DNA from 3 places in the Bacillus sp. 7894-2 genome. Region 2 is predicted to be linked to each of the others. Evidence: predicted binding sites of a transcription regulator. Region 2 holds the regulator's gene; each other region holds the start of a gene.
The links. Region 2 encodes LexA, which represses DNA repair genes until DNA is damaged. Its sites were predicted from a motif close to CGAACATATGTTCG; they were not measured.

Region 1 (4,282 bases), on a different contig from region 2:
ACCGATCAACAATATGAAGCTTTTGGCCAAGGTCATCCCAATAATGGATGCTCCCGATGACCAGTTCATAATTTCTGCCCCTGTAATGTGTAAGTGTGACGTTCTTTTGAAATTCCATTGCCTCTGAAAGAATTTCATTCATATATTCAAGCTTCTGCTCATCCAATTCCCGCTTTTGCTCGTATGTGTCTTCCTTTGCCCAGTCTCTTAAGAGCTTTACATGTTCCGGCAGCATCATGGAAGTCCATTTAATTCTGCCCCGATCGCGAATCATAAGCTGACCCCCCTTTTACATTTTATGGCCGCCAACCAATGTCGCACGGTGTTTGGCGGTTCCTGCACCTGTATAAGAAACGGCTCTCAGCAGAGCTCCTCCTCCAAACTTGGAGCGGATCCGGTCGACAGTATAGCCGAGCTCCCTTTTTTTCCAGCCATCCAAGTCGAACAGACTCAGCTGCATTTCGCTATCATCCGTAATATTGCCGAGGGAAATGGAAATCTGCCGTACTGTTTTCCCCTCATAATTCTCGTCAAAAAGCTCGAGGCAGACCCGATAAAGATCCATCGTAATATTGGTTGGCTGATCAACGGTCCTGGAGCGGTAAAAACCCCCTCCGAATTCATCCTGGCTGTAGCCAAGGCCAAAGCTGATGGTTCTGCCGGCTTTGCGGTGGCTGCGGGCCCTTCTTGCCACTTCTTCACACATCTCAAGGACCACATGCTTAATTTCCTTTTCCTCTTTGTAATCCCTCAGTAATATCTGGCTTTTACCGAAGCTGATCTGTCCTGCCATGATCGGCGCGCCTATTTCCGACAAATCAATCCCCCATGCGTGGTGATAGAGCTGATTGCCCATAATCCCAAACTTCTTCTCGAGCTTAGCCAGATCATAGCGGGCAAGCTGGCCGACTGTAAAAACCCCCATTCCATTCAATGTCTTTTCAACACGGCGGCCGATGCCCCACATTTCCCGTAACGGGGATATATTCCACAGCTTTGTTTTTACATCTCCATACGTCCATTGTGCAACTCCCCTTTTTTTCGCCTCAAGATCCAGGCAGAGCTTTGACATTAGTAAATTAGGCCCTATTCCTATGGCACAGGGAAGCTGAAATTCCCGTTCAATATCATCTTTTATTTTCCAGGCAATCGTCTGGGCATTACCCCAGAGATGCACTGCGCCGTCTACTTTTATAAAGCTTTCATCGACACTGTACGTATGGATGGCCTCCTTGGGGACATAACGGTTAAACACCCTGGTGATTTCAGTGGAGATTCTTAAATAAGTCGCCATTTTCGGCTCCTCAATTCTAATGCGCGGATCTTGGGGGACCTCAAAAAGACGGGACCCTGTCTTTATTCCAAACTCTTTTTTCATTCGCGGAGAGGCCGCCAGAACAACGCTCCCCTTCCGTTCCACATTCCCTGCAATTACAAGATAGCAGTCAAGAGGATCCAGACCAAGCATGACAGCAGAACAGCTTGCATAAAAGCTCTTCATATCAACACACAAAATTTGATCGTTCGGCATTGAGCTGTAATCAATCATGACTTCGACATCCTCCTTCAAAAAAACATAAGGCTCTGCTTATCAGCTTCTATGCTGCATAGCCCCTCTGAACCCAAAAATATTACAGGAACATCCGTTCTGTATATGTATACCCATTATATTAAGCGAATATGCGTTCGGTTTCAATGGAAATTTTACGCGGTTTTTCTTAAAAGTGGTTCTTTCTCCCCGGGATAGACGCCTCACCAGCCAAAAACAAAAGAAGCTGCAGGCATTGGGCTGCAGCTTCTAGCTTCTTATTTTTGATTGAATGCGCGCTTTCCAATTTTTTCGAACAAGCCCGGAAAAAGGGCATAGATGATGCTCCCCGCATTCATCCACCGCGGAAGGTTGATTTCCCTGACCGGTCGGAGCATGGCATTGACTACCTTGCGGGCCACGTATTCAGGCTTAAGCATAAATTTGCTGACATTTTTCACGTATGTGCCCCTTTCATCTGCAATCGTAAAGAAATTGGTTTCAATCGGTCCGGGGTTAACTGCAGTCACAAATACATTGCTGTCAGCAAGCTCCATCCGAAGGCTGTTTGTATAGCCAAGAACCGCATGCTTGGTTGCGGAATAGACACTCGATTTCGGTGTGGCCATTTTGCCGGCCTGTGAAGCGATATTAATAATATGGCCGCTCCTCTGTTTCCTCATCACTGGGAGCACCATGCTCGTGCAGGCCATTAAGCCAACAACGTTTACATCAAACATTCCCTTTATTTCTTCAACTTTTGCTTCATGCGCCTCGCGGAAAACACCGAAGCCGGCGTTATTCACAAGCACATCTATGTGACCAGACCGGGCAATGATCTCTGAAAAAACAGCCGAAACTTTGTCAGTGTCTGAAACATCAAGCTTATACACATGTACATCGACTGAAAAGCGCTTCCGCAAGTCTGCCTGCAGCTCCTGCAATTTGTCAAGGCTGCGGGCAAGAAGGACAAGATTTGCTCCCCTTTCGGCACAAAGGACGGCCATTTGGGCCCCAATTCCGCCTGATGCACCGGTGATAATCACATTTTTATTTTTTAATCGGTCTGACAATCAAACCACCTCTTTTGATGCGGAATACAAGAATGCTTCATCCTCTTTATTTATATAAATCTCTCCTATTGAATGCAAATAGTCAAGCTGTGCGATTGTTTCAGAAATGGTCAGGGAAAGCTCCTTCTCATAAACCTTCGGAAAAAGGCGGCGGCACACCTCAAAAACAGTGAGCGATTCGGACTCGAGCCATGCCTTTACTTTCATTGCCCGCTCATGCTGGCGGCCAAGCCTTTCGCTTATTAACCCATTCACATTTGTAATATCCTCCCCATGTCCGGAATAAAAAAGGGATATCGGCAGCTGCCGCAGTTTTTTCAGAGACTCGTTATACTGAAGCTGCGGCTTCGGCCTTTCCGCATTGCCGGGAAGCGGCGGCTCCAGGATAGGGTTAGGTGAAATGTGTGCAAGCAAATGGTCTCCTCCAAGGAATACACCATCTTTCTCCCTGAATAAACCTATATGGCTCTGTGCATGCCCGGGGGTCTCCGTTACCGTCCAACCGTTAAGCCCTTCAGGCTGGCTGCCTTCCTTCAGCTCTCCTGTCAGGGTACGATTGCAGGAATAGCGCAAAGTCTTTTTCATTTTGTTAATAAAGGAAGCATACCTTTCAGGAATTCCAAATTCGTTAAACAGTTTTATGTAAAACTCATCATGAAATTTTAGAAATTCGTCAGTACGGGACAGCCACCTTTGGTTAAACGGGTGCCCGAACACATCAAGATTGTCCGGGAAAAAGTCAAGCAGTCCGGCATGATCGGGATGATGATGCGTGAGAACAACCTGTTCAAAATCACCGGGAGTTAAATTCAGCTCTTTAAGCTGGGATTTTAAAGCTTCCCATGCTTCATCCGTTTTAGGCCCGGCATCGACAAGAGTCAGCTTTTCCCCTTTTACTGCATATACATTAACGTCGCCGACAGGAAAAGGAGTCGGGATAACAATCTTTGCAATACCATCCTTCCATTTTGCCATTTTACAATCCCCCTAAAATCACTATATTTAAATAAAATAAAGCTGTTTTTCTATATACTTCCGCAGGCATGCTCCCTTTAAGTAAATTGTTCTGTTATCCCCTTAAAATATCAGCATTTGCCATACGCACATATTAACGGAATTCAATAACATAATTTAGAAATTTACATATATAAAAATAAGTGTACCGTTCTTTTTAGTAATTGTCATTATTTTCACATAATTTTTATGTAATATTGATAATTTTTCAAAAAATACTTCTTGACAACTAAGTGTGTCTTCTTGCATAATCACAATTAAAATTTGATTTTCACAAATCAAAGCTGTACTTCTGTACAGCAGAAAAATAGCGATGAATAAGATTAGTAAATGGAAAACGGCGAAAGAGAGTGAAGCTCGAACGGCTGAAAGGCTTCACCGTCCACTTGACCATTGAACCTGCCTTATGAGCTGTTAGGAAAACCTAAACGCACCCCCGGCGTTATCGGGATCGAGATGCCTTTTCAAAAACACAGCGGCTGCGGCAGGCGGCTGCACGAAGAAAGAAAAGGCAATGAAGGTGGTACCGCGGAAGCAAAGTCTTTTCGTCCTTTACTGGATGGAAAGGCTTTTTTATTTTTAACAGCCGGTAAATAGAGCAACAATAAGGAGGAATAACAGCAAATGAAAAAATTAGCTATTGCAGGAGCAGGATCAATGGCAGAAG
Region 2 (4,282 bases):
ATCTGATGGAAGTTTTTATTATACAGCAGCTTCAGATATGGAACAATACTGAAACTCAAATGCCATCATACTAAAAATGAGCACTTTTGACAAGGAAAGTGCTCTACTCAGCAAGTGAATCAATATGTTCTTTATACCTTCTATGGACAGTTGCTTTGGAAATATTATAGCCAAAACCTCTAAGCGTAGCTGCAATTTCAGCAAACGTTAACTCGTTTTTCCTCAACCGGACAATTTCCTCTATCGGCACCTCTATTCTTTCCCTGCCGCCATTTACTCCCTGATTACTTAGGTTTTTCTCGGGCCTGTATCCTTTATCAACAGCCCGTTGCATGCCGCGTTTGATTTTGATGTTATGCAGCTTTCTCTGATACTCCTCTACCATCCCTACGATACTGAGGACCATCGAATCTGATTCCGAAAGCTCCAGCTTTCCGTTATTCGAGATGCTATATAACTGGACTTCTTCTTTAAATATGCAATGGAGAATCGCAATCTTGGCATTTCCCCTCCCCAGCCTTGTTTCATCCTGGATTAGAACAACTTTAATATCCTTTTTTTTAATTAAGTCTAAAAGGACCAATATACCGTCTCTTTCGAGATCGTATCCGCTGGCCTGTTCACGGATGACCTTGACTACATCAAAGTCATGCGTTTTTGCCAGGTTCAAAAGCTCTTCTTCCTGTCTTGAAAGGGATGTTTCCTGAGTATCCTTTGTTGTACTAACTCTGCAGTAAATTATTGCTTTCATAACTTCTCCTTATTCGTTAAGGTCTGAACTGGCAAGCTCTTTATATGGCTGGTCATCCAGGGCTTTTACTGGAATAACAATTTCATCACCCGGAAAAATCCTACCTGCCGCTATCCCATTATTTCGTTCTACCCAATTTATAAATTGATCTTTTGTAAGAGAATGCTCAGAAGAAAAATTTTCAGCAATCTCCCATAAAGAATCACCTTCTGCAACAGTGACTTTCACAAACTTTTCCGTATCAGGCGTTTCTATTTGCATGAGCATTATAAATGATGCTGCCACACTTAAAGCGAAGAGAATAATAGCATAAGAATATGATTTCCACAATTTGTTCAGCATGATATACCACCTCTAAAAGAATGTATGTTCGTATTTGATGTTTTCATTATAGACCGAACACTTGTTTTGTGTCAACAAATATTCGAACTTATGTTTGTATCAAATGGTAATTGATGCTATAATTGAGACAATAAAAACACATACGAGGTGCGTAAAGATGGTGAAATTATCAAAAAGGCAGCAAGATATATTGGAGTTTATAAAAGAAGAAGTTAAATTAAGAGGATATCCTCCTTCTGTAAGGGAAATTGGGGAAGCAGTCGGTCTGGCTTCAAGCTCGACCGTTCACGGCCATCTCGCAAGGCTTGAAAGCAAAGGACTGATTCGCAGGGACCCTACAAAACCGCGTGCTATTGAAATTTTAGATTTGGACGAGGCTTCTAACATTCCCAAGGTCAGTGCAGTTAATGTTCCAATCGTAGGTAAAGTAACTGCAGGACAGCCGATAACGGCAATTGAAAATGTTGAGGAATACTTCCCGCTTCCGGAAAGAATGGCTCCTGCTGACGAGCATGTTTTCATGCTTGAAATCATGGGCGAAAGTATGATTGAAGCCGGAATCCTTGATGGAGATTATGTAATTGTCAAACAGCAGAGCACTGCCAATAATGGGGATATCGTGGTGGCTATGACAGAGGAAGATGAAGCAACGGTCAAAAGATTCTTTAAAGAAAAAGATTTTATCCGTCTGCAGCCCGAAAACTCGACAATGGAACCAATTATCCTCCGCAATGTTTCTATTCTTGGCAAGGTTATAGGCGTATACCGTCATATGCATTAATAGATTCAAAAGCAGGCATCGCTGCCTGCTTTTTGTTTTTTCCAATATTAAGAAGGTAATCAGTTCCTATTACCTGGTACTATCAGTTAAATCCTACGAAAGTAACTGATACTTTTCTTTTAGCATAAGGTTACAGTCATGTATGACTATTTTGTTGTTCAGAAAATTCGGTATTTTTATGCATGTTATTTTATATTCATTTTCAATATAATGGTAATACACCGAGAATCAACCTAAGGTCGCTTGTCCAAAATCTCGACTTTAGGAGTGTGAAGTAAAAATGTTTTTGAACATTACCTTCGCTTTGTTGATTGGTGGGCTGGTTGGTGTCGTTGGACATATTCGGAAAGAAGGCAAAATGGTTAAACCCAGAAGGACAAAAAAGTTCATCTATCTGGGGGTCTTTGAAGAGGTAATCATGGGGGCTTTAGCGGCTGTTTTTTTGGTCGTATCTTCAGATCCTGACTCTGCCTTAAAGGTAGTTCTACTGGCGGTGATTGCAGGATTTGGAGGAGATGCACTACTGACATGTCTCGATTTCTTAAAAATAAGACACAAAGAATAGAGAGATGCAGAGAGATAGAAATTAGTTAAAACCTCGTTCAATTGAAACGGGGTTTTTGCATTTTTCATAAAAAAAACCCCTGACTTTATCAGCCAGGGGTTGTCATATTTTCTTAGTACATGCTCAGGTACTGCTCGCGCTCCCATGGATGCACTTGCGTACGGAACATATCCCACTCGATTTCTTTCGCTTCAATGAAATGTTCGAAAATGTGATCGCCGAGAGCAGAAACAATTACCTCATCTCTCTTTAGCTCTTCAAGCGCTGCTGCCAATGTAGGAGGCAGATCCTTGATTCCTTCTTCCTCACGCTCTTCTTTTGTCATTACATAGATATTGCGGTCCACTGGTGCAGGAGGAGTCATTTTATTTTTGATTCCGTCCAGGCCAGCTTTTAATAATACAGCCATCGCAAGGTATGGGTTCGCAGCAGGGTCAACGCTCCGCACCTCAACACGTGTACTTACTCCGCGGGAAGCAGGGATACGGATAAGAGGTGAACGGTTTTGAGCAGACCAGGCAACATAGCAAGGTGCTTCATAGCCTGGTACCAGACGCTTGTATGAGTTAACGATAGGGTTTGTCACTGCTGTAAATGCAGTTGCATGATTCACGATACCAGCAATAAAGTGGCGGGCGTCATCACTTAGCTGAAGATCGCCGGTTTCATTGAAGAATGCATTTTTGCCATCCTTGAATAGTGAAACGTTGCAGTGCATTCCGGATCCGCTGACACCGAATAATGGCTTCGGCATGAATGTTGCATGCAAGCCGTGCTTTCGGGCAATGGTTTTAACAACAAGCTTAAATGTCTGGATTTGGTCACAAGCTGTTAGAGCATCCGCATATTTGAAGTCGATTTCGTGCTGGCCAGGTGCCACCTCATGGTGGGAAGCTTCAATTTCAAAGCCCATTTCTTCGAGCTCCAGCACGATATCACGGCGGCAGTTTTCGCCAAGATCAGTCGGAGCAAGGTCGAAGTATCCGCCATTGTCGTTCAGTTCCAGAGTCGGCTCCCCTGCATGGTCAAGCTTGAAAAGAAAGAATTCCGGTTCAGGCCCTAAGTTAAAATCAGTGTATCCAAGGTCTTCCATTTCTTTTAGAATGCGTTTCAGGTTGCTGCGCGGATCGCCAAGAAATGGAGTTCCATCCGGATTGTAGATATCACAAATCAAACGTGCCACTTTGCCTTTTTCCGCAGTCCAAGGAAACACCACCCAAGTATCAAGGTCTGGATATAGATTCATGTCTGACTCTTCAATGCGCACGAAACCTTCGATTGAAGATCCATCAAACATCATTTTGTTATCAAGCGCTTTTTCAAGCTGGCTGATCGGAATTTCCACATTCTTGATTGTTCCAAGAATATCCGTAAACTGTAAACGGACAAATTTCACATTTTCCTCTTCTGCAATACGTTTAATATCTTCTTTGGTAAACTTCGCCATTGGTATTTCCTCCCTTAAATTTACATAGTGATTTATTTTTTGCTCTGTTAATGTGCGCCTGGAAATCCAAGACATTATCAACGAGCTAAAAAGGCTTTCTTAATGGAAAAAGCGTTGGATGCTGCCCTGCCGGGATGAAGAGCGATTAAAACGGCCAGCCTGCACAATTTCCTTGCGCAGAAGCTTCCGGATTTCTTCATCCGATAAATCGCGTCTCGCTTTTTCAGCTTGTTTATTCATTGTTTCAGTTAGTGCTTGCTGTTCTTTAACAAAAAATAGCTGCTTGATCCCCGCCATATTAATGCCTTGATCAATTAAATCTTTAATTTCGAGAAGGACATCGATGTCGTTTAAGGAAAAAAGCCTTCTATTTCCGTCAGTTCTAGCTGGAGAAAT
Region 3 (4,282 bases), on a different contig from region 2:
TGCAAATAATAATCTCAGATAATCATAAATTTCTGTCACTGTTCCCACTGTGGAACGAGGATTTCGGCTAGTCGTTTTTTGGTCAATTGAAATGGCAGGTGACAGGCCTTCAATCGCATCCACATCAGGCTTATCCATCTGGCCGAGGAATTGCCGCGCGTAAGCAGATAATGATTCCACATAGCGGCGCTGCCCTTCTGCATAAATCGTATCAAAGGCCAGAGAGGACTTACCTGAACCTGAAAGTCCGGTCAGGACGACAAGCTTATCTCTTGGAATGGTGACATCTATATTTTTCAGATTATGGGCTCTGGCACCCTTTACAATCAGTTTATCCATCGCCATTTTTACGTCATCCTTCCGCTTTCAGCTCTAATATTAAATCACGAAGCTCGGCAGCCCTTTCGAAGTTCAGGGATTTGGCCGCTTCCTTCATTTCTTTTTCCATATCGCCGATCAGCTTCTCGCGCTCTTTCTTGTTCAGCTTGCCGAGCTTTGCTGACGGCTGGTATTCTTCCTGCTCTTCTGCCGCATGGGTTGCACGGATCGAATCGCGAATATCCTTCTGAATAGTCATTGGCGTGATGCCATGCTTCTCATTGTACTCTTCCTGGATGGAACGGCGGCGCTTTGTTTCACTGATGGCTTTCTCCATGCTGTCCGTAATCCGGTCTGCATACATGATGACATGGCCGTTTGCATTACGTGCTGCACGCCCCATCGTCTGGATGAGTGAACGTTCCGAACGGAGGAAGCCTTCTTTATCAGCGTCAAGTATGGTAACAAGGGATACTTCAGGAATATCCAGTCCCTCCCGCAGAAGGTTGATCCCGACCAGCACATCGTACTTGCCAAGACGAAGCTCCCGTATAATCTCAATCCGCTCAAGCGTTTTCACCTCTGAGTGCAGGTACTGAACTTTAATGCCGATTTCCTTTAAGTAGTCTGTTAAATCCTCAGACATTTTCTTCGTTAAAGTGGTGACAAGCACACGTTCGTTTTTCTCAACACGATCCTGGATTTCGCCAATGAGGTCATCAATTTGACCTTCGATTGGACGGATATCAATTGTAGGATCAAGCAAGCCGGTTGGGCGGATGATCTGCTCAATCATTTCCGGTGTATGCTCAAGCTCATAAGGGCCGGGAGTTGCCGAAACAAAGACAGCCTGCTTCACATGCTTTTCGAATTCGGTAAACGTAAGAGGCCTGTTATCCATCGCTGAAGGCAAACGGAAACCATGGTCCACAAGCACGGATTTTCTTGCCTGGTCACCATTAAACATCCCGCGTATTTGCGGCAGAGTTACGTGCGATTCATCAATCACAATCAGGAAGTCTTCCGGAAAGTAATCCAGAAGGGTATATGGTGTTGAACCAGGAGGCCTTAACGTAAGATGACGGGAGTAGTTTTCAATGCCGGAACAAAAACCCATCTCCCTCATCATTTCAAGGTCATAGCGGGTCCGCTGCTCGAGGCGCTGGGCTTCTAGAAGCTTATCGTTTTCTCTTAATTCAGCCAGGCGCACTTCCAGTTCATTTTCAATGTTCTGGATGGCGATTCGCAGTTTCTCTTCACGCGTTACGAAGTGGGATGCCGGGAAAATCGCCACATGCTCACGTTCACCCATTATTTCACCTGTTAGGGCATCCACTTCACGGATCCGGTCTATTTCGTCTCCGAAAAATTCTACACGGATACAATGCTCATCCCGTGATGCCGGGAAAATCTCGACAACATCTCCGCGTACACGGAAGGTACCGCGCTGGAAGTCGATATCATTGCGCTCGTACTGGATGTCAACGAGCCTGTGAAGAAGCTGGTTCCTCTCAATCTCCATTCCGGTTCTTAAGGACAGCACCATTTCTCGGTATTCTTCAGGCGATCCCAAACCATATATGCAGGAGACACTGGCAATAATAATGACATCATTCCTCTCAAACAGGGAGGAAGTAGCCGAGTGGCGAAGCTTATCAATTTCGTCATTGATGCTTGCATCTTTTTCAATAAAAGTATCTGTCGAAGGCACATACGCCTCAGGCTGATAATAGTCATAATAGCTGACAAAATACTCAACCGCATTGTTTGGAAAAAAGTCCTTGAATTCACTGTATAGCTGACCTGCAAGTGTTTTATTATGTGCAATAACAAGCGTCGGCTTGTTTACTTCTTTTATGACATTCGAAATCGTGAAGGTCTTACCCGTTCCTGTCGCACCCAGAAGTGTCTGGTGTTTCTTGCCGGAATTGATTCCCTTCACTATTTCTTTGATTGCCCGCGGCTGGTCGCCCTGCGGGGAATATTTTGAGACTAATTCAAATTGATCCTTCACCTAAAAGCCTCCCGTTCAAATTGCTTTTTTCTATATATTAAACACAAACCAGCATTGAAATAATTTAAAATCCGGGATGCGCAGCTGATTTGTCAGTTTTTTACTCAAAACTCATATCATCATTCTACCACAAAGAGCCTAAAACAAACCAATAATATGCGAACGGATATTCGTTTTTCTGTTTTTGCTAAGAAAATATTGCTTGGGAAATATGCCGAAATATTGAGGGGATTGTCGAAGAAAGGTTAATCAAACGTTTGATTGATTGCTTTAAGTTTAATCAAACGTTTGATTGAATTCCATTAAAAGCTGATATGACGGATGCCTAAAAACAGCTGTTAAATAATTAAATAAAAAACCTGTCGAAAGGTTTGTTCGACAGGCTCTGCAAAATTTATTCCGCACTTGGCTTTATTTTCGGCTTTAATTTTTGGGCATACCAAAACCCGACAGTCAGTGAAAATGCGTCTATAACGATTAGGGCAAATGAATTGGTGTAGCCTTTATATACAGAAGCAGCAATAAGTCCCACCGTCAGCACCAGCCCGATTACACGATTATAGCTGACTCTTGTAAAAAACAATACCAGCAGTCCAGGAAGCAGAAGCGCTGACAAGTATTTTAACCCCATTTAAAACACCTTCTTTTGGTTTTTCACAAAAAACTCAAGGTTTCTACCATTAGAATAGCTTTTCACCGGAGGATGTACAAGTTTTTTCAGTGTTATTCCAAGCGTTCTTTCACATAATAAGAAAAATGAACTTTTTATGGAGGAATGCTTCATGGCCAGAAGAAAGAGACGCCCGCTAGTACCGGAATCAAGAGGTGCATTGGACCAGCTGAAAAATCAGGTAATGGCGAACCAGGGATATCATGTTGACAGAGAAAATCCTGACGCAGTGAAATATGAAATTGCTGAGGAGGCAGGTGTGCCTTTGAAGCAAGGCTATAATGGCCGGCTTACATCCAAACAGGCAGGAACTGTTGGAGGAAAGATTGGCGGCAGCATGGTGAAGGAACTTATCCGGATAGCACAGGAACGGATGAAGGAACAGTAGGCAAATGTGAACTTTGGGAAAAGAATGGTGAAATTGGGGAAACGAACACTTGATTTAAGGAAAAGACTCAGCAAACCAGGGAAACACCCCTTAAATATGAGGAAAACTCTCACAATAAAGAGGAAAAGCTATCCCGCAAAAGGATAGCTTTTGTTCTTATTCAGCAGCTTTTCGTTCTAGAAATTCCTGTTTAATGGATTTAAGCAGTTCCGGTTCCGTTATCAGCTGGAAGGCAGTGAGTGCCAGTCCTTTCGCTCCCGTAAGCAGCGCTTCATCTCCTTTTGCAGATGCGGCTGCTTCCCGGAACGGAACAGTATGAGCAACGAGATCATCCGCACCAATTTTAATATAAGGGTGAATGGCTGGCACCACCTGGCTGATGTTGCCGGCATCTGTCGAACCGATTCCATCCCGGTCCCCTTCCACTACGGTTTCCCCCAAGTCTTCAATCACTTCTTTAAACACCTGGTCATATGTCTTGTTTAACAGCAGGTTATCTACTTCGTTTTGAAAAGCAATGACATTCAGCTTAGCTCCTGTTGCCAGTGCGGCGCCTTCTGCGACAGCTTTAACCTTCCGTGTTACCTCATTTAAACTTGTTCTGGTTGAAGCACGGATGAAGAATCTGGCTTTTGCATACTCAGGGATAATATTTGGTGCATCCCCGCCATGAGTAATAATTCCATGGATTCGCACATCATCCTTCAATTGCTGACGGAGAGCATTTATTCCGTTAAACAGCTGAATAACTGCATCAAGGGCATTGATTCCTTCCTCCGGTGAAGCTGCTGCATGGGCAGGCTTGCCGATAAATTCGAAGTCAAGCGGATCAACGGCCAGTGATGAACTGGTCAGACGGGTATGGTTTGACGGATGAACCATGAGGGCGGCA

Region 1: the regulator LexA is predicted to act here: its motif matches at 1,676-1,689, upstream of CHI10_RS13475 (Y-family DNA polymerase).
Region 3: the regulator LexA is predicted to act here: its motif matches at 2,492-2,505, upstream of uvrB (excinuclease ABC subunit UvrB).

The regions. Positions count from the first base shown of each region.
Region 1 covers NZ_NPDG01000089.1:38,350-42,631, forward strand. Annotated here, with positions in the region: gene CHI10_RS13470 (YolD-like family protein) at 1-274, opposite strand, end outside; gene CHI10_RS13475 (Y-family DNA polymerase) at 290-1,549, opposite strand; gene CHI10_RS13480 (SDR family NAD(P)-dependent oxidoreductase) at 1,807-2,601, opposite strand; gene CHI10_RS13485 (MBL fold metallo-hydrolase) at 2,602-3,576, opposite strand; gene proC (pyrroline-5-carboxylate reductase) at 4,240-4,282, shown strand, end outside.
Region 2 covers NZ_NPDG01000004.1:129,137-133,418, reverse strand. Annotated here, with positions in the region: gene CHI10_RS01080 (YneB family resolvase-like protein) at 104-751, opposite strand; gene yneA (cell division suppressor protein YneA) at 761-1,093, opposite strand; gene lexA (transcriptional repressor LexA) at 1,251-1,874, shown strand; gene CHI10_RS01065 (DUF4257 domain-containing protein) at 2,155-2,439, shown strand; gene glnA (type I glutamate--ammonia ligase) at 2,552-3,886, opposite strand; gene CHI10_RS01055 (MerR family transcriptional regulator) at 3,986-4,282, opposite strand, start outside.
Region 3 covers NZ_NPDG01000036.1:519-4,800, reverse strand. Annotated here, with positions in the region: gene uvrA (excinuclease ABC subunit UvrA) at 1-345, opposite strand, end outside; gene uvrB (excinuclease ABC subunit UvrB) at 353-2,332, opposite strand; gene CHI10_RS06365 (DUF2198 family protein) at 2,727-2,963, opposite strand; gene CHI10_RS06360 (alpha/beta-type small acid-soluble spore protein) at 3,115-3,390, shown strand; gene CHI10_RS06355 (M20 family metallopeptidase) at 3,547-4,282, opposite strand, start outside.